DNA from 3 places in the Hydrogenophaga sp. BPS33 genome. Region 2 is predicted to be linked to each of the others. Evidence: predicted binding sites of a transcription regulator. Region 2 holds the regulator's gene; each other region holds the start of a gene.

The links. Region 2 encodes FliA, which starts transcription of late flagellar genes. Its sites were predicted from a motif close to CTAAAGTTTNNNNNNNNNNNGCCGNTA; they were not measured.
Region 1: the regulator FliA is predicted to act here: its motif matches at 1,695-1,721, upstream of F9K07_RS03735 (putative motility protein).
Region 3: the regulator FliA is predicted to act here: its motif matches at 1,198-1,224, upstream of kleA (stable inheritance protein KleA).

What each region holds. Positions count from the first base shown of each region.
Region 1 is NZ_CP044549.1:766,125-773,649, reverse strand. Features, by position in the region: gene F9K07_RS03745 (hypothetical protein) at 1-526, shown strand, start outside; gene F9K07_RS03740 (hypothetical protein) at 1,008-1,376, shown strand; gene F9K07_RS03735 (putative motility protein) at 1,462-1,665, opposite strand; gene F9K07_RS03730 (hypothetical protein) at 1,884-2,132, shown strand; gene F9K07_RS03725 (hypothetical protein) at 2,166-2,771, opposite strand; gene F9K07_RS03720 (hypothetical protein) at 2,873-3,103, shown strand; gene F9K07_RS03715 (RidA family protein) at 3,109-3,501, opposite strand; gene F9K07_RS03710 (AMP-binding protein) at 3,506-5,152, opposite strand; gene F9K07_RS03705 (acyl-CoA dehydrogenase family protein) at 5,149-6,345, opposite strand; gene F9K07_RS03700 (enoyl-CoA hydratase family protein) at 6,351-7,202, opposite strand; gene F9K07_RS03695 (MarR family winged helix-turn-helix transcriptional regulator) at 7,195-7,525, opposite strand, start outside.
Region 2 is NZ_CP044549.1:5,598,004-5,605,528, forward strand. Features, by position in the region: gene flgE (flagellar hook protein FlgE) at 1-588, opposite strand, end outside; gene F9K07_RS25880 (flagellar hook assembly protein FlgD) at 641-1,303, opposite strand; gene flgC (flagellar basal body rod protein FlgC) at 1,323-1,727, opposite strand; gene flgB (flagellar basal body rod protein FlgB) at 1,745-2,158, opposite strand; gene flgA (flagellar basal body P-ring formation chaperone FlgA) at 2,394-3,149, shown strand; gene flgM (flagellar biosynthesis anti-sigma factor FlgM) at 3,248-3,562, shown strand; gene F9K07_RS25905 (hypothetical protein) at 3,592-3,969, shown strand; gene F9K07_RS25910 (hypothetical protein) at 4,137-4,331, shown strand; gene F9K07_RS25915 (hypothetical protein) at 4,318-4,554, shown strand; gene F9K07_RS25920 (VOC family protein) at 4,650-5,039, shown strand; gene F9K07_RS25925 (RNA polymerase sigma factor FliA) at 5,217-5,936, opposite strand; gene F9K07_RS25930 (hypothetical protein) at 5,939-6,706, opposite strand; gene flhF (flagellar biosynthesis protein FlhF) at 6,699-7,525, opposite strand, start outside.
Region 3 is NZ_CP044551.1:54,199-61,723, reverse strand. Features, by position in the region: gene F9K07_RS31285 (hypothetical protein) at 1-900, shown strand, start outside; gene korC (transcriptional repressor KorC) at 917-1,174, shown strand; gene kleA (stable inheritance protein KleA) at 1,332-1,568, shown strand; gene kleE (KleE stable inheritance protein) at 1,777-2,103, shown strand; gene F9K07_RS31265 (DUF2761 domain-containing protein) at 2,105-2,434, shown strand; gene F9K07_RS31260 (transcriptional regulator KorA) at 2,541-2,849, shown strand; gene F9K07_RS31255 (ParA family protein) at 2,846-3,610, shown strand; gene F9K07_RS31250 (transcriptional repressor gene korB) at 3,607-4,656, shown strand; partial or broken gene F9K07_RS31245 (DNA-binding protein) at 4,835-5,212, shown strand; partial or broken gene F9K07_RS31240 (Tn3-like element IS1071 family transposase) at 5,343-7,525, opposite strand, start outside.

The DNA.
Region 1 (7,525 bases), 1.5 Mb from region 2:
CTGTCTGCTGCCGTTCGAAGTGCCTCAGTTGGTGGACTACGCGTTGCAGAAAGCCAAACGCGAGATCCTGATCACAACAACTTTGCCCGTTGCCTCACGCATGACGCCGATGCGGTTGTTGTTTCTGGATCAAGCGTTGAAGCGAGGCGTCATGGTGCGCATCCTCATCTCAGATCGTCCGGTCGAGGAGGAGTGGCCGGAAAGCCCTGGGATATTACTGCGCAAGCTCAACGACATGGCGACACATCACAAAAGCCTGGACCTCTCCTTCCTCAAGGACACCGACCGCGTAGTGTTCGAAGTGAGAACGGACGATGTGATGCTCGGTGTATCTAACGAGCCCCCTCTGGGCCTTCGCAGTCGCGAACCGTTGGCACGTGCCTTCTGCGGGTACCAGCTCTCGGGCAGCAAGCCTGTTCTGGCGTATTCCAACAACTATCTGAGCGAGCAGGCATTAAGCACGATTGGGAAGATCAAAATCCCGTTACTCGCGCAAAAGAAAAGAAGCGCGGTGGCGAAGCCCTAAACGCGATGCTGCCTGGCGGAGCGAATGGCTGAATGCCATACGCAAGCGTCGAACTCGTTTGGCGGCTCTTGCACCAGTGCATCCAGACCGGGTGCTCGGTCGTCGCATAGCTACGCTGGCTATGACTTGCATACCGGACATTGCACGCGTAATAGCTGATGTCTGACAACGCTGCACAGCCGTCCTCCGCCCAGACCCCTTCGCCCTCACTTCCATAGCTATACTCCGCCCGTCAAGCCTCACGCTTGATCGGGATTGGACTCCCGGTTCGCAGCTATTACCGTGAAAGCCGTAGGCATGCTCCGCGTGCATCTACGGCTTTCTCGCTCGCGCCCCTTTTTTGGCGGCCCGGGCGGGGAGCCTCACGGCTCGCCGGTTCTCGTAGTAGCTGCCCGGTAAGTCCAACCCACTCGGGCCGCCGCCCCTCACCTCCGAGGGGCGGCGGTTGTCTCAACCGCAGCTATCAAGGGAGCCACACAGCATGGCCAACACTCACGGTCTTTCCGGCGCATCGTCCACCTGCGCCGATTCCACGCACGCCAGTCCATCCCCCTCCTCTTCCCCCGTCATCACGCCCATCAGTCCCAGCGTCTCACTCGCAAGCAAGGCCAGCGACCGCTTGATGGAGCTGTCGGACGCGTTTGAGTCTTACATCGCGCTCCAGTGCTTCGTGGAGCCCGAGTACGCGGACGAGGTGGAGGCCAACGTGCCGCCTTCGCGCGGTCAGCTCACCGCGCTGTTGCGCACGCTCAATGGCGATATGCGGCGCAAGATCGATGTGGTGGCAGACGCCGTGGCCTTGCTGCAGGCACAGGTGAGCATGGACGCTGCGCAACTGGCGCGGCGTTAGCCATCAACCTGCTCGATTTCCCAAAAAAACAGGCCGGGTCGCCGGCAGGGGCGCGCTCCGGTGGGCCATGGCGGATGCCGACTTCTCAAACCAGCGCGTTCACCTGCGTACCGAGCAAGCCCGAAGACGCGAGCGGCAGCGAGGCCGGCACGGCATTGAGCAAGGCCATGGCGCTCGTGGACTGCATGTCTTGCGCTTTCTTGAGCACCAGCAGCTGGGCTTCCTGCGCGACCTGCGCGTGCTTCATGTCGGCCACCGCGGTGACCATGGCAAGGGGAGAGACGTCCATGGTGTGTCTGTGCGAAGAGAGACCCGGTAGATCGGCCATTTCAGCGGCAACTTGATGTCCGGGCCGTTGGGGTCGGGCCCGCGCTGCACTGCCACTGACGTTGCGCGGCGGCACCAAGCCAGCGCGTTAACAAACTTTTTTGGCTACCCTCAGGGGGTATTTATTGACAGCATCACACCCGGCGTCTTCAATGGCGTTTTCAATGTCGGAGATGCTTCATGCGCCCAGTTGTCCTGTGTTCGTTGGTGGTGGCCGCGCTCATGCCTTTGGCCTCTTATGCCGAGGGCATGACCTGCAATGCGTCGGCCGCCGAGAAGAAGCTGGCCGGCGCGGCCAAGACTTCGTTCCTGAAGAAGTGCGAGCGCGATGCGGCGGCGGTGTGCACCACCTCCGCAGCCGAGAAAAAGCTGGCGGGCGCCGCGAAGAACAGCTTCACCAAGAAGTGCACGAAGGACGCGGTGGGCTGATCGGCCCACGCTGCGTCACCGCTCAGGCGTGGCTTACAAGCCGGTGAGCGCGCCGTAGGCCTGGCGGGTTTGCGGCGACACCGAAGCCAGCACCTGTTCGTGGCGCGTCTGGTGGCGCCCCAGAAGGCGCGCCGAAGCGACGGTGCGCGAACGGCAGTACCAGTGGCAGGTGTGCTGCAGCAGGAAGAGTTCGGCCGACAGGGTGAAGGCCTTGTCGCGCGGCGAGCGTTGGGCGCGGTTGGCCACGGCATCGGCCACGCCTTGTGCGTGCAGGGCGAAGAGCTGGCGCACATCCAACGTCCATCCGGGCAGCCAGCGTGCGGCCCAGGGCAGCGCCAGGGCGAGCTTGCTCACCCGCGCGCTGGGCGCGTCGACTTTGGCGAAATCCGCTGCGAAGCGCGAGAGTTGGCTGGCGATCGAGCCTTCGGACGGGGCGAGCACGCCCCAGATCTGCTCGCGCCGCGCCGGGTCGTCCTCGCTCAAGGCCCGCAGATAGCCCTGGGTGAGGTTCTCCATGAGTGTCTCGATCTCGTAGGGGCTCAGATACTGGCCCAGCAATGCAATGCGCCGCCGCTGGTCCTGGGCGTTGAGGAAGGCCATGCCCGCGGCCAGGAGCAGCGCGAGAAAAAGAATGTCCATGTGCGGGAAAGACTCTGGAAAACCCGTCAGTGTAGTGATTGGTTCATCCGCGAGAATGCGAGAATCTTTTCCCCGCGATCGTTTCCCCTACACAAGTTTCCATGCAATCCCACTCTCGCTTTGCAATCATGGCCATCGCGGTCGTGGCCTGGGCCCTGGGCCTGGCCGCCGCGGCGTGGCTGGCCACCGCCGCGCTGAACCGGCCGTTGTCCGTGCTGGAGTGGTTGCTGGGCGGGGCCGTGCTGGGCATCGCCGTGATCGTGTTCGCCACGAACCGCCGGCACCGCCGCCGCCGCGAGATCGAGGACATGCGCGATTCCGCGCTCTGGTAGCCCCCTCAGTCCGGCACCACCGCCGTGACTTCGATCTCCACCTTGGCGCGCGCCTCCATCAGCGCGCTCACCTCCACACAGGTCATGGCCGGGAAGTTCCGGCCCATCACTTCGCGGTAGGCCTCGCCGAGTTCGCGCAGGCGCGCGTTGTATTCCACGCGGTCGACCACGTACCAGGTCATGCGCACCATGTGCTCGGGGCCGGCCTGGGCGCATTCGAGCACGGCACGCACGTTGAGCAGGGTCTGGCGTGTCTGGGCGATGAAGTCGTCGGATTCGAATTGCTGTGCGGCGTTCCAGCCGATCTGGCCACCGACAAAGACATGGGTGCCGCGCGCGGCGATGCCATTGGCGTAACCCTTGGGCGCGGTCCAGCCGGGCGGTTGCAGGTGCTTCATGGTGTCAGACCTTCTGTGTGGCTTGCTGGCGCAGCGCGAAGCGCTGCAGTTTGCCGGTTTCGGTGCGCGGCAGTTGGGCCACGAAGACCACTTCGCGTGGGTACTTGTAGGGCGCCATGTGGTGCTTCACATGGTCTTGCAGCGCCTTCACCTGTGCCGCGTCCGCCACCTCGCCGGGCTTGAGCACGACATAGGCCATCACGATCTGGCCGCGCTCGTCGTCGGGCTTGCCGACCACGCCGCACTCGGCCACGGCCGGGTGCTGCAGCAGCGTGGCTTCCACCTCGGGGCCGGCCACGTTGTAGCCGGCGGTGATGATCATGTCGTCGGTGCGCGCCTGGTAGAAGAAGTAACCATCGGCGTCCTGTCGGAACGCGTCGCCGGGGTAGTTCCAGCCGTTCTTCACGTAGTTCGTCTGGCGCGGTTCGTCCAGGTACTTGCAGCCCGTCGGGCCGATCACCGCGAGTTTGCCCACCTCGCCGATCGGCAGGGGCTGTCCATCGTCGTCCACCACGCGCGCTTCGTAACCGGGCACCACCCGCCCGATCGCGCCGCGCCGAACCGCTTCGGGTGGCGACGAAATGAAGATGTGGAACATCTCGGTGGCGCCGATGCCGTCGGTCATCTCCAGCCCGCTGGCTTCTTTCCAGAGTTGGCGCGTGGCATCGGGCAAGCCTTCGCCCGCGCTCACGCTGATGCGCAGCCGGCCGATGCCGTGCTGCTTCGCGAATGGCGCCATCTGGCGGTAGAAGGTGGGCGCGGTGTAGCAGATGGTGGCACCCACTTGGGCAATGAGCCGCACCATCGCCTCGGGCGTGTAAGGAATCGACGGGAAGTACACCGAGGCACCAGCCCACATGGGGAACACCAGCAGGCCGCCCAGTCCGAAGGTGAAGGCCAGCGGCGGCGAGCCGACGACGATGTCATCGGGCGTCGCGCGCAGCACGTGGCGCGGCCAGGTCTCGCAGGCGGCCAGCACGTCGCGGTGGGTGTGCACGGCGGCCTTGGGCGCGCCGGTGGTGCCGGAGGTGAAGGCGAGCATGGCGATGTCGGTGGCCGCCGTGGGGCACGGCGTGCCACGTTCGCTCTGGCGCTGCGCCAGCGTCTCCAGCGAATGCGCGGCGCCTGCGGCATTGAACGGCAGCAGCGGCATGCCATGGCAATGGGGGTCGGCTGCGATGGCCGCCTTGAGCTCGTCCTGCAGTTTGGCGTCGCACAACGCCGCCGACGGCTGTGCCTTGGCAATGATGGCGCCGAGCTCCTTGGCGCGCAGCAAGGGCATGCTCGCCACCGCAACCAGGCCGGCCTGCACCGTGGCCAACCAGGCCAGCGCCATGGCGATCGAATTGCCGCCGCGCAGCAGCACGCGGTTGCCCGGGACCAGCGCCAGGTCGAGCGTGAGCACGTTGGCGATGCGGTTCACCTCGTCGCGCGCCTGCGCGTAGCTCAGCGTGCGTTCGTCGCTGCGAAACAGCGGTCGATCGGCATGGCCTGCGGCCACGGCCCGGTCGAACAAGGCCCGCACCACGTTGAGTTGTGCGGGCAGTTGCAGCTCGGGCCGGTCAAAGCGCAGCTCGGGCCACTGCTCGGGCGGCGGCAGATGGTCGTGTACGAAATGGTCGGGCTGCGCGGAGGGGATGGCGATCGTCATCTCAATGCCGCCTTTCCAAGAATGAGCAGTTGCACTTCGCTCGCACCTTCGTAGATGCGCAGCGAGCGGATGTCGCGGTACAGGCTTTCAACTTTCTGCCCCACCTGCACACCGCGCCCGCCAAACATCTGCAGCGCCATGTCGATCACGCGCTGCGCGTTTTCGGTCGCGGTGAGCTTGGCGCTGGCGGCGGCGGTGGTATACGCCGCCGTGCCCGCGCCCTGCGTGGCGCTGCGGTCGCGCTGCCACGCGGCGCGGTAGGTCAGCAAAGCAGCGGCATCGATGAGCGCGCTCATCTCGCCCAGCCGGGCCTGCGTGAGCTGGAAGTCGGCCAGCGTCTGGCCGAACATCTTGCGCTGCTTCGCGTGCGCCACCGCCTCGGCAAAGGCGCGCCGCGCCATGCCGAGTGCGGCGGCAGCCACCGATGCGCGGAAGATGTCCAGCGTCTGCATGGCGAGCTTGAAGCCACCGTGCAGCGGGCCCAGCAGTGCGCTCTCGCCCACCGCGCAAGCGTCGAAGCGCAACGTGGCCAGGGGGTGCGGCGCCATCACGTGGATGTGCTCGCGGCTGTCCAGACCGGCTTGTGGCGCGTCGACGATGAAGGCGCTGATGCCACGCGAACCGGCCTGCGGATCGGTCTTGGCGAACACCACGTAGAAGTCGGCCAGGTCGCCGTTGCTGATCCAGGTCTTGCAGCCGTCGAGCGTCCAGCCCTGTTCGCTCGGCACCGCGCGCGTGGCCATCGCGGCGACGTCGGAGCCGGCATCGGGCTCGCTGAGTGCGAAGGCCGCGATCTTCTCGCCGCTGGCCACGGCCGGCAGGTAAGCGGCCTGTTGCGCGGGTGTGCCGGCAAGCGTGATCGCGCCGCTGCCCAGGCCTTGCATGGCGAAGGCGAAATCGGCCAACGGCGAGTGAAACGCCAGGGTCTCGCGCAGCACGACGAGCGAGCGCGAGTCGAGCGCGGGCAATGCGCCACCGTGCGCGGCGGGTACGCAGTAGCGCAACCAGCCGTCGTGCCCCAGGCGTTTCACCCAGTCCTTGCAGGCGGCGCGGTCGTCGGTCTCGTCCACGCGCTGGAACATGGCCCAGTCGGCCAGGCGCTGCGCGGTTTCGCCGTGGTGCGCCTCGAAGAAAGGCAGCTCCCACTGCGCCTGGGGTGGATGCATGCCGTGAGCGTGTTCGAAGGCGACCATGGTGTTCAATCTCCCTCGAACTGCGGGCGCTGCTTCGCGGCGAAGGCTTCGTACGCGCGCTTGAAGTCCTGTGTCTGCATGCAGATGGCCTGTGCCTGCGCTTCGGCTTCGATGGCCTGGTCCAGCGTCATGGCCCACTCCTGGTGCAGCATGGTCTTGGTCATGCCGTGCGCGAAGGTCGGGCCTTGCGCGAGTTGAGCGGCGAGCTTATGGGCGGCGGGCAGCAGCGCGGCACTGTCGTGCAGCGCGTTGAAGAAACCCCAGGCATGGCCTTCGGTGGCGTTCATCGCGCGGCCGGTGAACAGCAACTCGCTGGCACGCCCTTGGCCGATCATGCGCGGCAACAGCGCACACGCGCCCATGTCGGCACCGGCCAGGCCCACGCGGGTAAACAGGAAGGCCGTGTTCGTGGCCGGCGTGCCCAGGCGCATGTCGGACGCCAGCGCCATCATCGCCCCCGCGCCGGCACACACCCCGTCGATGGCCGCCACGATGGGTTGCGGGCAGGCGCGCATGGCGCTGACCAGCGCACCCGTCATGCGGGTGAAGGCCAGCAGCTCGGGCATGCTCATCTTCGTGAGCGGGCCGATGATTTCGTGCACGTCGCCGCCCGAGCAGAAGTTGTCTCCCGCGCCGGTCAGCACCACGGCCCGTATGTCGGTGGCCTTCTGCAAGCCCAGGAACCAGTCGCGCAGCTCGGCATACGAGTCGAAGGTGAGCGGGTTCTTGCGCTCGGGCCGGTTGAGCGTGACGGTGGCCACGCCCTCGTGCACGCTGAGCGCGAAGTGGGCGGGCGCGTGCGCGGCAACGGGGCCGTATTGGCCGCGCATGGGGTTGTGGTCGGGGATGTTATGCATTCTGCTCGTTCAGTTGGAGTTGAAGTTGGTGCCGCTTCACCTTGCCCAGCAGGCGGTGCAGGCTGTCAAGGTCGCGCGCACTGAGCCCTTCGAAGGCTTCAACGATCCAATCCTCGTGCTGGCGCGCCATGTCGGCAAAGGCGGTGCGGCCGCGCTCCGTGAGGCGCACTCGAAAGACACGCCGATCGCCGTCCACCCCCACGCGCTCGACCAGGCCTTCGTTCACCAGCTGGTCGGTGATGCCGGTGACGTTGCCGCCGGTGACCATGAGCCGGTGCGAGAGCTCCTTCATCTTCAGGCCATCGGGATGGCGTTCGAGTTGG
Region 2 (7,525 bases):
TTCCAGGCCCTGCGGGTCGTAGGCGATCAGCGAGGTGCCGTAGGTGGACAGCGGCGTGGGCGGCGTCTGCGTGGCCGCCACCGGCGCGCGCGCGTCGAGGTTGAACTCCGCGACGATGTTGGCGGTTTGCCGCGCGGGAATCGGACCACCCGTGGGCAGGCGCAGCGGCTGCGTGTCGAAGCTCAGGCGCGTGCCATCGGGCGAGGTCGGGTAGCCCATGAGGTTGGCACCGTTGTTGGTGATGACGTTGCCATCGGCGTCGAGCTTGAACATGCCGGCGCGGCTGTAGGCCACGGAACCGTTGGGCATGGTCAGTTCGAAGAAGCCCGAGCCGTTGATGGCCACGTCCATGTCGTTGCCCGTGACGCTGATGTTGCCCTGGGTGAACTGCTGCGACACCGTCGTGAGCGCCACCCCGATGCCCGAGTTCACACCGCCGGCCGCGTTCAAGGCGCTGGCGTAAAGCTCGCCGAATTCGCCGCGCGAACTCTTCATGCCCACGGTGTTGGCGTTGGCGATGTTGTGGCCGATCACGTCGAGATTGCGGCTGGCGCTGTTCAGACCCGAGAGTCCTTGCTGGAATGCCATGGTGATGTCCTTTGGGAGGGGAAAGGGGTGTGGCGAAGAAGAGGTCAGGTGCTCACATGAACGCGAGCACGTCGTTGTAGGCGCGGGTGGTGCCGTCCTGCAGCAGCATGTAGATGGAGCCGCCGGAGAAACTCACCGAGTCGACCGAGATGCGCTGCAGCGACACCGTGTCCACGCCGGCGTTGCCGTCGAGCGCGCGCACCTTGAAACCCTTGACCTGGGACGGGTCCAGGCCTTCGGCGTCCCAGTCGAAGCCGTGCAGGCCGGGCCCAAGCGCGCCCATGTCGATGGTGTCGAGCACCTCGCCGTTGGTGCCCATGATGTCGACCTTCACATCCGTGGCCTTGGCGTCGAGCGAGAAGGCCGCCTTGCCCTGGCCGTTCTTGAACGTCAGCTGATCGCCCGGGAGCAGCGCTTCGCGGCCGATCAGCGTCGTGGCCTGCAACGCGGTTTGCGAGGAGAACTGTGCGGCCATGCTGCTGAGCGTGGCATTGAGTTCCTGGATGCCGCTGACCGTGTTGATCTGCGCCATCTGGGTCGTCATCTGCGCGTTGTCCATCGGGTTCAAGGGGTCCTGGTTGTTCAGCTGCGCCACCAGCAGCTTCAGAAAGCGGTCTTGCGAGGCCTTCGGGTCCATGCTGTTCTTGGCCGAAGAGCCCGTGGTGCTGCCCACGGCGGTGCCGAGGTTGCTGAGATCGAGAGGGGTCATGAACATGGTTCAGGTCTTTCCAGGGTCATTGCCCCATCTGCAGGGTCTTGAGCAACAGCGACTTGGCGGTGTTCATGACCTCGACGTTGTTCTGGTACGAGCGCGAGGCCGAGATCATGTTGACCATTTCCTCCACCGGGTTCACGTTGGCGTGCGTCACATAGCCTTCGGCATCGGCGCTGGGGTGCGCGGGGTTGTGCACGCGGCGCCCGGGCGCATCGCTCTCCACGATGTTCTGCACCTTCACGCCGGCGCTGCCGTCGTTGCCCATGGCCACGGTCTGGAACAGGATGTGGCGCGCCTTGTAGGCCTGGCCGTCCGGGCCGGCCACGGCATCCGCGTTGGCCAGGTTGCTGGCCACCACGTTGAGGCGCTGGGACTGCGCGCTGACCGCGCTGCCCGAGACGCCGAAGATGGAAAACATCGACATGGCAGATTCCTTTCAGCTCATTGGCCCGTGATCGCGCTCAACATGGTCTTCACGTGGCCATTGATGAAGCGCAGCGTGGACTCGTAGCGCACGCTGTTGTCCACGAAGTTGGCGCGCTCGCGGTCCAGGTCGACCGAGTTGCCGTCCTGGCTGGGTTGTGTCTGCACCGTGTAGGCCAGGTCGGGGCGGGCCGGGCCGGCGCCGGTAGTGCCCAGCTGCATGTGCTGCGCGCTGGTCTGTGCCACGCCCGCCGCGGCACCACTTTGCATGCCGGAGACATTGCGCAATGCCTCGGCAAAGTCGAAGTCGCGCGCGATGTAGCCCGGTGTGTCGGCGTTGGCAATGTTGCTGGCGATCACCTGCTGGCGCTGCGAGCGCAACAGCAAGGCATTGGCATGGAAGTCCAGCCGGCCGGTCATCTGTTCAAGCATGTGCAACTCCAACCTTGTGAAAGAGCCTGGCAGCGGGCCTCTTGAAAAGGCCCTGGCACCAGGGGTTGGAGGAATTATGAAAATCTTGAGGGTCGCCAATGGGCGGAACAAACGCTGCTTTTCAAGCCATTTCCCGGCTTTGTCCGGCCCGGCTCCGGCCTACAGTGCATCCCTGAGTCCATGGGCGCCAGGCGTCCATGCCCCATCCCCATCTTCACCTCCACCGGAGCTCGCCATGCGCCCCACGCTGTCGCACCACCTCCTGCAGATGCTGCGGCGCTGGCTGCGGGCCTGTGCCTGCGTGGTGTGGGCCATGCTGTCGGGCCTGGGCCTCGCGCACGCGGGCCAGGATGCGACCACCGAACTGGAGAAGACCGCGCGCGACTGGCTTCAGCCCGCCTTGGACGCAGCCCTGCCCAGCGACGGCAGCCTTCCTCTGCGCACCGAAGTGGAGATCGGCGAACTCGACCGCCGCCTGCGCCTGGCGCCCTGCGCCAAGGTGGAGCCGCACCTGCCGCGCGGCTCGCGGCTCTGGGGCCGCAGCCGCATCGGCCTGCGCTGCGTGGAAGGCGCGCGCTGGAACGTCTACCTGCCGGTGACCGTCAAGGCGTTCGGTCCGGCCTGGGTCATCAAGCGGCCAGTGGACGCGGGTGCCACCCTCACTCAAGACGACGCCGAACTGGCCGAAGTGGATTGGGCCGCCCAACCGGTGACGGTGCTGGCACGGCCCGAGCTGTGGGTGGGGCAACAAACCGCGTTCCCGCTCACACCCGGGCTGGCCATCCGCCAGAACATGGTGCGTCCGGCCAAGGCATTCGATGCCGGCGCGCAGGTCCGCGTCAACGGCGGCGGCAACGGTTTCAGCGTTTCCGTGACCGGCCAGGCACTGACCGTGGGCCTGGTCGGGCAATCCGCCCGCATCCGCCTGCCCAATGGCCGCGTGGTCGTGGGCGAGGTGCAGGAAGACCAGACCGTGGAGATGGCACTGTGACGGAATGCCTGCACACCGGCACAAAAGTTCTTAAAGTTCCTGGCCACAGGGTCGATAGTTCTCACACATCACCCTGACAACGGGGTTTGGAGCGTGAAATGAAAGTCGATTCTTCACCCGATTCCTATATAGGTTCCGTGGCGGGCGGCCCCCAGAAGGCAGCCGACAAACCGGTGGCCGGCGTCGAGCCGAGCGCGGCGCTCAAGCCGCAGCCGGCCGGCGTGACCGTGACGCTGTCGTCCTCCACCGTCTCGGCCATGGGCGCTGGTGCGAGCAGCGAGGTCTTCAACGCCGAAAAGGTCGAAGCCATGAAACAGGCGATTGCCAACGGAACGTTCCAGGTGAACGCCGAGGCCATCGCCGACAAGATGCTGTCCAACGCCGCCGAAATGCTCAACGGCGTGCGGGCCTGATCCACCCACCTGTCCATCGAAAACACGCCATGACGACTGCCGCAACGACCTCCTCCCATCCCTGGATCGAATCGTTGCAGGCAGAACTCGATGCGCTCCAGGCGGCCTTGCTGCGCGGCGACGCGCCCGGCGTGGAACAGGCCAGCGCGGCCATGCAGGCGGTGCTGCAGCAAGCGCCGAAAACGCCAGACTTCGCCAACCCCGACAGCGCCCTGCGCCGCGACACCCAGAACGCCGCACAACGTTTTGCCCAACTGCGCCAGGCGGTGCTGCGCACAAACGCCCAAAACGAGCGCGCCGTCGCAAGCCTGCTGCCGCAGCAGGACCCGCGACGCCAGCCCACGTACAGCCGGATGGTCAAACCTTCCACTCTGCGAGGCGCCGGCCGCGGCTTTCTGACCGCCTGAGGTTTCAAACTTCATACCAAGCCGGCATTGCCGGCTTTTTTGCGTCCAGCGGCACCTACCTTTCACGCCTTGAAAGGCGCACGCTGATACGCCATTAGTTGTCCTGATGCAGGTGGCCTTATCAGGGTTTACCCTTGAAAATACGGGTTTTCCCCAATCTGAAGACCATGAACACGCCAACCAACTCCTGGGCACCTCGACTGGCGCTTGCCCTTCGCCACTTCTTCCAACGTGCCGCCGCGGGCGCCTCCGACGGGCTCGAAGCGCACCTCAGCACCGCCACGAGCCTGCATGAACTGGAAAACATGCAACGCCAATGGGACCGCGCCCGCCGCGGGCAGCGCTTCTATGGCGCGCTTTGAAGCCGCGGCAGTCACGCCGACGCACCGACTAATCGCCTTCCTCAACTCGTTTTTCCGCGCCCCTCGCTTCGCCGCTGGTGCCCGCGTCAACCGCCTGCACAAAGGCACGCTGGACCGCATCGACGGCCGCGTCGTGGCACAGACCCGCGACGGCGTACTGGTCGAATGGCCGCGCCACGGCACGGGCTGGGAACGGCCGGGCGCGCTCTGTCAGCAAGGCTGAGTACCGTCAAGCGGAGCGCTTTTCGCGGCCCATTTCTGCGCTTGACGGAGCCCACAGGACATAGCATTGTTTTGTCCGACCTCCGAGGAGCCCCGATGCCTGCTCAGCTCGACCACCTGCTGGTGCCCTCCCGCGACAAGCTCGCCGCTGCGCGGCAGATTGCCGAACTGCTCGACGTGCCCTGGTCATCGACCGGCATCGGCGCCTTCGCGCCGGTCTACGTCAACGACGGCCTCACGCTCGACTTCGACGAGTGGCCGGAACCGGTGCCCCAGATCCATTTCGCCTTCCGTGTGAGCGATGGCGAGTTCGACGCGATCCTCGCACGCCTGCAGGCCGCAGGCATTCCGTACCGCAGCACGGTGCATGGGCCGGTGGATGCCCAGGTCGACACCGCCCACGGCGGGCGCATCGTCTACTGGAATCAGCCCGATGGGCACCAATGGGAGATGCTCACGGTGAGCTATGCCCGGCGGGCAAGCTGAGGCCGCGCAGCGGGCGTGCCAGCCCAAGATGCCACTGCCTCTCCGGCGCGCGTGACTCCATCCAGAGGCATCGAGGGACGGCTGCGCCGGCCCAAGATGCCGTCCCCTCTCGAAGCGCCGAAGGCGCGCCACAGAGGGGGGAGGCCGCGCAGCGGCGCAGGGGGGAGTCCCTTCCAGCTAATGCGCGCGCAGCTTGGCGCGCAACCGCGCGATGGACTGGCTGTGCAGCTGACAGATGCGCGACTCGGTCACGCCGAGCACAGCGGCGATTTCCTTCAGGTTCATGTCGTGCTCGTAATACATCGACATGATCTGCTGCTCGCGCTCGGGCAGCACCTTGATCGCCGCCACCAGCGCGGTGCGCATGCGGTGGTCCTGCAGCTTGGCCGACGGATCGGCCTCGCTGTCACCCATGTGCCGGTCGAGAAAGCCCTCCTCGTCGTCACCGCCATTGCCGCTGATGTCTTCCAGGTACACGAGCTGGGTGCCACGCACCTTGGCCAGCAGGTGCTGGTAGTCGGCCAGGCCCATGCCCATTTCCTCGGCGATCTCGCTTTCGCGTGGCACGCGGTGCAGCTTCTGCTGCAGGCGGTTGACGGCCTGTTCGATGTCTTTCTGGCTCTTGCGCGAACCGCGCGACATCCAGTCGCCATCGCGCAGCTCATCGATCATCGCGCCACGGATGCGCTGGCTAGCGAACGTTTCGAACTGCACGCCCTGCGAGGGTTCGAAGCGCGCGATGGCTTCGGTCAGGCCGATCATGCCGACCTGGATCAGGTCGTCCAGCTCCACGCTGGGCGGCAGCTTGGCGATCATATGGTGCGCCAGGCGGCGCACCAGCGGGCTGTACTTGCGCAGTTGATCGTCTCGGTCGAGGGTGCCTTTGGCGGTGTACATCGTCAGCTCCAGAGAGAAGGGGCGGCGGCGGGTGCGAACACACCGTGGACGCCGTGCGCAGGGTAGGCGCGCGCCGGCCTTGGGATGGCGCTTTCCTGCACGCGCAGGGCCCAGCTGTGGGCGGGCCAACAATCGAGCGCGAGGTGCAAATGGCGCTCGGCGGTATCGATCACGTTGTGCACCACCGTTTGCAACGCGGATGCAGCGGCCTGGGAGGCGGCCAGCGGTGCCAGTACCGGCAGCACGTCGGCGGCGGCCAGCAACTTGACCGCGCCGTACGCGTCGATGCTGGCTTGCGGCTGCTCGACCACCGGCACCAGCGTGCGCGCATTCAAGTCCTGCAAGAGACTGGCCAAGGCATGGGCTGGTGCGAACAGCAGCACCACGACACCGGCGGCGAACGGAGCGAGCAGGCGCGCAATCGCGCTGGAAGCACCAGCGGTGCGCGCCGTTTCCAGCAAGGCTTGCAAGCCGGCTGCGCCGGGCAACACCAGCCAGTCGGCAGCCTCGTCCACCGGACGCTCCAGGTTCGCGATGGAAGGGTCTTGCAGTGCGCGCATCAGGCCCTGGTCGTTGCTGCGGGATTCGTTGGCCGTGCCGTCGACAATGGCCACCGTGCGCCCCTCGGCGCTGAGGCTGGACGCCAGCGTGCACAGCCATTCGTAGCCGCGCTCGGGCTGCGCCGGACTGGCCACCGGCATCAGCACCGGCCCCGCCACGCTCGGCTCGGCCCGCAGGCCAGCGGCCTGGTCGAAGCCGGGTTCAAACATGCGAGGCCCCCAGGTGAATGCCGCGGCTGGACGCCTGTGCGAAGAAATAGCCCATGTCGGTCGTGGTGTTCGGGTCGAAGGCCGACTTGCCCTGGGTGCCCATGGACTGGCGCACCAGTGCGGCCGCATCGGGGTTCTTCCAGTCTTCGGGCACGCGCTGGCCGTTGGCCACACCGCGCAAAGTCACCTGGTGGCGCACCAGCGCATCCAGCGCCGGGCCGAGCTTGACGGCCTCGTCCACCTTGGAGAGCACCACGCCGTGCAAGGCCTTGGCCTTGAACGAGTTCAGCACTTCGTCCAGCGTGTCGCCTTGCGCGCCAGCGTTGAGCACCAGCGTCTTCTTGACCGAAGGGATGTCCAGCACGTCCAGCATGTCCTGGATGCGCTGGTCGCGCTGGCCCAGGCCGGCGGTGTCGATGATGACCAGGCGCTTGTTGGACAGCAGGTTGAGCAGGTCCTTGAGCGCGGCGCGGTCGTGCGCCAGATGGGCCACGACGCCGAGCATGCGGCCATAGGCGCGCAGCTGCTCGAAGCCGGAGACGCGGTAGGTGTCGAGCGTGACCATGCCGACGCTGCCGGCGCCGTATTGCTTGACGCACTGCGCGGCCAGCTTGGCGGCGGTGGTGGTCTTGCCGACACCGGTGGCGCCGATCAGGGAGACCACACCGCCTTCGTCGCACAAACCGGCGCCGGGTGCTGCGACCTTGAGGTTGCGGGTGATCACGTCCATCAACCAACGCACGGCTTCGGCCGCACCGGCCTCGCTCGGCACGCGCTCGAGCACGGCACGCGACATGGCGGGCGAAAAGCCGGCACGGA
Region 3 (7,525 bases), on a different replicon from region 2:
GGCCAGCGCGGCCAGTTCCTGGTCGCGGATGGCGACATGCGCGCCCTGGTGGAGTACGAGGCCGGCTACGGCGGGCCGCTGGGTGCCCACTTCCAGTTCCACGTCATCGACCTGGACAGGCCGTTTATCTCCGAAACGGGCTACCGCTCGCACTTCGACACGGCGCAGGGCTGCATGACGGTGGACGAGGTTGCGCGCGGCATCCTGGCTGCGCAGCGAGCCGAGAAGAAGCGCCCGGTGATGGTCGAGGCCAGCTACCGCGACCGCCTGGCCGATGCTCCCCTGCCCGCTTGGCTGGCCGGCTTGGAGCCGCCGGCGCGGCGCGCACCGGCGACCGTCCTGGTGCCGCCGGGGTTCGTCCTGGTCGATGTGGTGCTGCCCTCGCATCGGGCCTTCATCGCCAGGCGCTGGGCGGCCGAGGCCGCGACCAGGATCAAGGCGGCCAGGGCCGCCGGGTTGGACGCCAAGGGAAAAATCACCGGCGCAGGCCCGGAGCGAGATCCCGCATCGCCAGAAACGACGATGACCTGCAGCATCGTCAAAGCCGACGATGCCGAGCCGGGCGAGGGCGGGCCTGTATCGCCGGAAACAACGATGCCGCGAGCGAGCGCGGCAACCTGCAGCATCGCCAGGAATGGCGATGGAGGCCCGGCCGACCTGGTGGAGTTCAAGCCCGGCCAGCGGTGCGAGATCGTGAGCGTCCATCACCCGGTTTTCGACCGCTACATCGGCAAGCGCATCATCATCGTGAAGGTGCATCCCGACACCCGCCAGGTGTGGGCGCACGACGACAGGCCGGTAACGTACAAGACCAATCGCGCAGGCCGGCGCGTGGTCGATTCAGACCCGAGCTGCATCCAGTCGATCTACGGCTTCGACCAGTTGCGGCTTATCACTTGACCAGGAGAACGAACGAATGACGAACGACGCCAATATCCGGCTGGAGTGCTTGAAGCCGGCCGAACGCTGGGCGCAACCGACCGGCGAGGAAGTCCGAGAGGTGCTGCGCCTGGCCGGGTTCAGCGGCAGCAAGGCCGCGAAGGCGCTGGGGCTGGGCGCGAAGGGCGACCGCACGATCCGCCGCTGGATCGGCGAGGACACCCCGATTCCCTATGCGGCATGGGCGATCCTGTGCGACCAGGCCGGGCTGGGCGTGATCTGGAAAGAGGATTGACGCCAAGGGAAAGGTTTTAGCGGCTAAAGTTTAGCCTTCGGATTCCGGTAAAGCGAAAAAAGTTTAGCTAAAGTGCTTGACAGGTTAGGGCATTTTGCCCTAATATAGCACTTGAAGGCCGGGCACATTGCCCAGGTCAACTACCGGAGAAAGTCCGATGAGCGACAACAAGATTATGCCCTGGATTGACGAGCTGGAGGGCGCGGCAGCGACCGACTTCCCGGCCCGCCGTGACGAGATCGCGGCCATGATGGCCGAGGCGGCCGAGCTGGTGTGCAAAGCCGAGGAACTGCGCGGCAAGGCGTACTTCGCCGGATGCTCCCTGGAGGGGCAGGCCAAGGGCCATTGGTCGATGGAAGCCGTCGAGCAGGCCAAGCGCCGGGCCGGCTGGTAAGAGCACATGGCCCGGTCGGCAACGGCCGGGCCTATCGAGGACGCCAAGAAGGAGTATTGCGTGAGCCGAGGCAAGATCAAGGGCGGCCCCAGGTGGAGGAACGCCCCGGAGTGATCCGGGGCGCTTGGCCTGGTGCTGGCACACCGTAACCATGCTTCCGAGTGGGAGCACCCAGCATTCAACACGTAAGCGCGTGGAGGGTCAAGCTATGTCCAACATCATCAAGTTCCCCAAGGAGATCGAGCAGCCCGCCGCGCCCGCGCCGGTGGAGCCTGCCGCCGCGTCTGCTGCCCCCAACAAGGCCCCCGGTGCTGGCCTGCTGGCCGGCCTGGTCAAGTTCGTATGGGTGGCGACCGTGCTGGTCTGGCCGATCCTCAAGTGGGTGCTGTCGATTGCCACCTTCTTCCAGTTCGTGCGGATGCTCTACCACTGGAACACGCCTGGCGTGTATGCCGGTTGGTCGTTCCTGGCGTACTTCGCGGTGCTGACCGCGATCACCTACTTCGTTTCGATCTACAAGCCGAAGGGGCTTTGACATGAAAAAACAGACCCTACCCTACCCGCCGGGATTCGTGGAGCCGAACACCGGCCGGGTGGCCGTCCTGGTGCGCGAGTACGCGGCCAGCGACTTGAACGGCGATGCGCCGGCCTATTGGTACAGCGCGCAATCCGAGGAATGGGGCCTTGACCCCTGGCGACTGGTGGAAGGCGTCGATCCGCACACCGCCGGCGGTCAGTTCGACGTGTGCTTTGCCAACGGTTCGAGCCGCACGGTCGGCCCGCTGATGACGTTCTTCATGAGTGCCGCTGACGCGGCCAGGTTGAACGCCAAGAAAGAAGATCACGCGCCCATTTTTAGCCGCTAAAACGCTTGACGCGGGCGGCGAGTTTAGCTAAACTTCTGCACATGGTCGGCGGCTGGCACCGCCTTTTGTTCAACAACCGGGTGTGGAGTTTATATGGGTGTTCTCCATGAAGAAACGGCTAACCGAAGCCCAATTCCAGGCGGCGATCAAGGGCCTGGAGATCGGGCAACAGACCATCGACATAGCGCGCGGCGTGCTGGTCGATGGAAGGCCCCAGGCCGAGTTTGTGGCCTCGCTGGGGCTGACCAAGGGGGCGGTATCGCAAGCGGTCAGCCGCGTGTGGGCAGTGGCGGGGGAAGTGCTCCCGCAGGGCTTCGAGCGGGTGACGGCGGTACTGCCGGAGCATCAAGCGTTCATCGTCAAGCGTTGGGAAGCCGACGCCAAGGGAAAGAGGAAACAGGAACCCAACTCATGAAAACACTGGTCACGGCAATTCAGAAAGGCGGTCAAGGCAAGACGTTCGCAACCTGCCACCTGGCGTTCGACTTCCAGGAGCGCGGCCTTCGGGTTGCAGTGATCGACCTGGACACCCAGGGCAATGCGAGCTGGACGCTGGCCGGCCACGACTCGGGCTATCCCGCCAGTCGCATGTTCACCGCCGGCGGCGACGAGCTGCGCGCCTGGTTCGCTGACCGGGAGGATGACGGCCTGGCGCTGATCGCGGCAGACGCCAACCTGGCGAACCTGGACAAGATGGAGCTTTCCCAGGCGGCCGCCGCGCTGCGGGCCAGTGTGGCCGCGCTGGGCGAGTTCTTCGACGTGTGCCTGATCGACACGGCCCCCTCCCTTGGCGTCGCCATGACGGCGGCCGTGCTGACGGCCGACTACATGCTGTCGCCCATCGAAATGGAGGCGTACAGCTTGCAGGGCATGAAGAAGATGGTCGCGGTCATCAGCAACCTGCGCAAGCAGAACCCCAAGCTGCGCTTCCTCGGCATGGTGCCGAACAAGGTGGACGCGCGGAAGCCGCGCCACGTCAACAACCTGGCGACGTTGCAGCAGGCATACCCGCAGCTCATCTTGCCGTTCAGCATCGGCGCGCGTGACAGCATCGCCGAGGCGCTGGGCGAGCAGATGCCGGTGTGGAAGATCAAGAAGACCGCCGCGCGGAAGGCCACCCAGGAGGTGCGTGCGCTGGCGGATTACGTGTTCACGAAGATGGAGATCGCGCAATGAGCGCCAAGACCAACGCCAAGAAGAAGGAGCAGGACAAGCCGCAATCGTCCGGGCTGGGCCTGGACGGGCTGGGCGACCTGGCCGGCCTGCTGAACGAGCAGCCGGCGGCCAACGCCGGCGGCGCAGGCCCGCAGGAGCTGCCGCTTGACCTGATCGACGAAGACCCGCACCAGCCGCGCACGGCCGACAACCCCGGCTTCTCGCCGGAGAGCATCGCGGAGATCGGCGAGACGATCAAAGCGCGCGGCGTGAAGTCGCCCATCAGCGTGCGCGAGAACCCGGACGCACCGGGGCGCTACCTCATCAACCACGGCGCGCGGCGCTATCGCGGCTCGAAGTGGGCGCACAAGACCACGATCCCGGCCTTCATCGACAACGACTACAACGAGGCCGACCAGGTTATCGAGAACCTGCAACGCAACGAGCTGACGGCGCGTGAGATCGCCGACTTCATCGGCCGCGAGCTGGCGAAGGGCAAGAAGAAGGGCGAGATCGCCAAGGAGATCGGCAAGTCGCCGGCCTTCGTCACGCAGCACGTCACGCTGCTGGACTTGCCCGAACCCATTGCCGAGGCGTTCAATAGCGGCCGGGGCAAGGACGTGACTGTCATCAACGAGCTGGTGACGGCCTACAAGAAGAACCCCGACGAGGTGGCCGCCTGGCTGGCCGACGACAGCCAGGAGCTGACGCGCGGCTCGGTGAAGCTGCTGCGCGAGTTCCTGGAGGACAAGCGCAGTCACGAGGACGGCGACCGTGATCCCAACACCGTCGATGCGCTGACCGGCAAGACCGACGCCGAGGCCGGCGACGGCGAGCAGGGGCCGCAGGATGATGACGCCAAGGGGAAGAAGGAGCCGAAGGAGGCCGACCCCGACAAGCTCAAGAAGGCCATCATCCAGGTCAAGCACGACGACCGGCCGGCACGGCTGATCCTCAACCGCCGGCCCCCGGCCGAGGGCTGGGCCTGGCTCAAATACGAGGATGACGGCCAGGAGTTCGAGGCCGACCTTGGCACCGTGCAGCTTGTCGCGCTGCTGGAGGGCTGACACGCCCAGCGCCGGGCATCGCCGACCACCGACCCCCACCCATCGCCCCGCCATCGAGCGGGGCTTTTTTTGCCCGCGTTTTAGCCGCTAAAAAAAGTTCAGCTAAACCGCTTGCGTAGTGTTGTATGTTGTAGTATGCTTCACGCTACAACATACAACCGGCCAAAGGAGGCCCGACATGGCGATCTCGAAGGAGCAGATATTTGCGGTGGCCGACGAACTGGACGCGGCCGGCCAGAACCCCACGCTGGCGAACGTGCGCAAGCAGCTCGGCAGCGGCAGCTTCACCACCATCAGCGAGGCGATGAACGAGTGGCGCGCACGCAAGGCCAGCCAGGCCGCCCCGATCCGCGAGCCGGCACCGCAGGCGATCACTGACAAGCTGGCCGAGCTGGGCGGCGACTTGTGGGCCGTGGCGCTGGAAATGGCGAACAACCGCCTGGCCGCCGAGCGCGAGGCGCTGGAGGCCGTGCGCCAGGAGACGGAAGCAGCGCGCCAGGAAGCCGCAGAGCTGGCCGACCAGCTCACCGGCGAGCTGGACGAGGGGTCTCCTCGTTTTCAGTGCAATAAGTGACGGTACGAAAAGCTAGCACTGGCGCGGAGGTGGTGTTGGTAGATCGTTGATTTCATTGACTTTCCTGTTCACTTTCAAATCTGCGATTCGTGGCGTCAAACCGTGGTCGGTTTCATCCATTGGTGCCAGTTATCGATGCATTTGGCCGCGAAGGCAGGATTTGGTCAGCATAGCGGTCAACCGGGAAGCGAAACACACCCCGCAAGTTGATGCTCTCCAGCCTGGTGGGCGCAATCTTCCCGATCAGTTCCGGTGGAATGACCTGGCGGCGGTTCGACCAGCGATCCAGGACCGCCTGCATCTGTGAGGTATTCCACGCCATCACGATGTTGGCCATCAGGCTCAACGCATCGGCCACAGCCTGCATTTCATCGACACGTTTGGCCTGCGCCGGGCTGATCCGGCCGGTATAAATGGCGCGCTTGAGGGCGTTAACAGCCTCGCCCCGATTGAGCACCCGGCGCAACTCGTTCCTGAAAGCGTCCTTGACAAAGTAGTCAGCCAAAAACGCCGTACGCAGCAACCGCCCCAATTGCACGCCAGCCTCATAGATTGGATCGCCCTGGGCGGCAGAACCGAACCGCGCAAGAGCTGCCACCGCACTGGCATGTCCGCTCATGACCGAGGCTGCCAGGTGCACCAGACTATCCCAATGCTTTTCGATCAAAGCGACGTCGACATTGGCTTCGCACACCGCAGCGATTTCTGCGGGCACTTTGGTGCCGCGTGGCACAAAGAGGTGGCGCTGTTTGAGTTCCTTCAACCGCGGGCAAAGATCAAAACCAAGCAAACGGGCATGTGACATGGCAAAGTCGGTGTAGCCATGGGTATCCACAGCAAGCTGGCTGGTCTCCAGCTTTTCTTGGCGGATGACACCTTCAATGGCCACGCCCGCCTGGCGCTCATTGAGCACAAAGGGCTGCGCATGGAAGATGCCCCACCGGTCTTTTACATGGGAGTAGATTCCAATGGAAGGTGTGTTGCGCCGAGGATCAAGCCGGGCTTGCCACACCCGTTTGGTGGTCTCCATGGTCATCATGTCAGAAGATGCCAAATCGGACCGCCCCCAGGTGGCGGCAATCGGGTGTCGCTGCATGAATTCCAGCACAGGCTGGCAGGCCTGGCTCAGACGCCGTTCGTCCCGCGCCCAGCGCATGGCCTGGCGAATGCTGGTGGCAGACAATTGCGGAATCATGCGCGCGCATTCGACCGCAGTCAGACTGGTGCCGTGGGCCATGATGCCGGCATAGACCATCAGCAGCTCGTCGGTAGAGCGCGGCTCACGTCCGAGCATGATCCAGCTAAAGCGCACCTGGGCGTCAACGGCCAGAATCACTTCCGGCAATTGAACCTCACCGATGCGGTGATCCAAAGCCGCGCGCAGCTTGGTCACTTCTGGGTCTTCGTCCTCTGCGGGCAATGGCGACAAATGGAGTTCATCATCCACGCGCAGTACGCCACTGCGGGCTGCAGCGGCCACCGCATCGACACCGGCAGTTACTCTGGCCAGCAAAGGCTTCAAGAAAGTGGCAGCCTTGCTGGGTAACGATAGACGGGCATAGTGTTTCTTGGACTCTGCCTGCCAACGCTCGTCCGTGAAGAACAAGCGCGCACGACCCCGAAAGCTCAGGCTGTGCTCAATCCAGACCGAGCCATTGCGCACCGCGCGGCGCAGGGCAAACAGGGTGGCCACCTCCAACGCCTGAAACGCCCGTTCCCGGTCTGGGCTGGAGATCGAAACCTGCCAGATCATTCCCAGACTTGGTGCCACCACTTCAACTGGCAGCTTTCTGGATCCTTTGAGATATAAAGCTTGCAGCTTGGCAAGGTACTCGATGGCAGGATGCTCGCCGGTGGCCTGCCAGGGCAGCTTTGCAATGGCGACGAGCAACGACCGCACGGGGCGAATTCCATCAATCAATCCTCGCGGACCAGGGAGGCCCTGCTCGGTGGTTTGCGTTTCTGGGTTCGGTGATCAAGGCTTCAAGACGGGCACGCAACTCAGCATCTGGCACCGCACCTTGCGCGCTCAAGGCAACAAGTTCGCCGAGCAGCGTTTTGTACATTGCGGCCCAATTGACGGTAGCGGGGACATCGGCGGCAGCCTGACGCCACAGATCGGCGATCCGGCGCTGCACCATAAGGATCAACTGGTCTGTGGTGGTGAACAGGCAATACCGAAGAAAGCATGCGACCTCCACGGTGCGCGCTGGCTCTTTGATCTTGGCTCCGGCTGAGGGCGGCCTGGAGACAAGTCGGCGCGCGTAGCGGCGCAAGATGAGATCGGGGATGTCT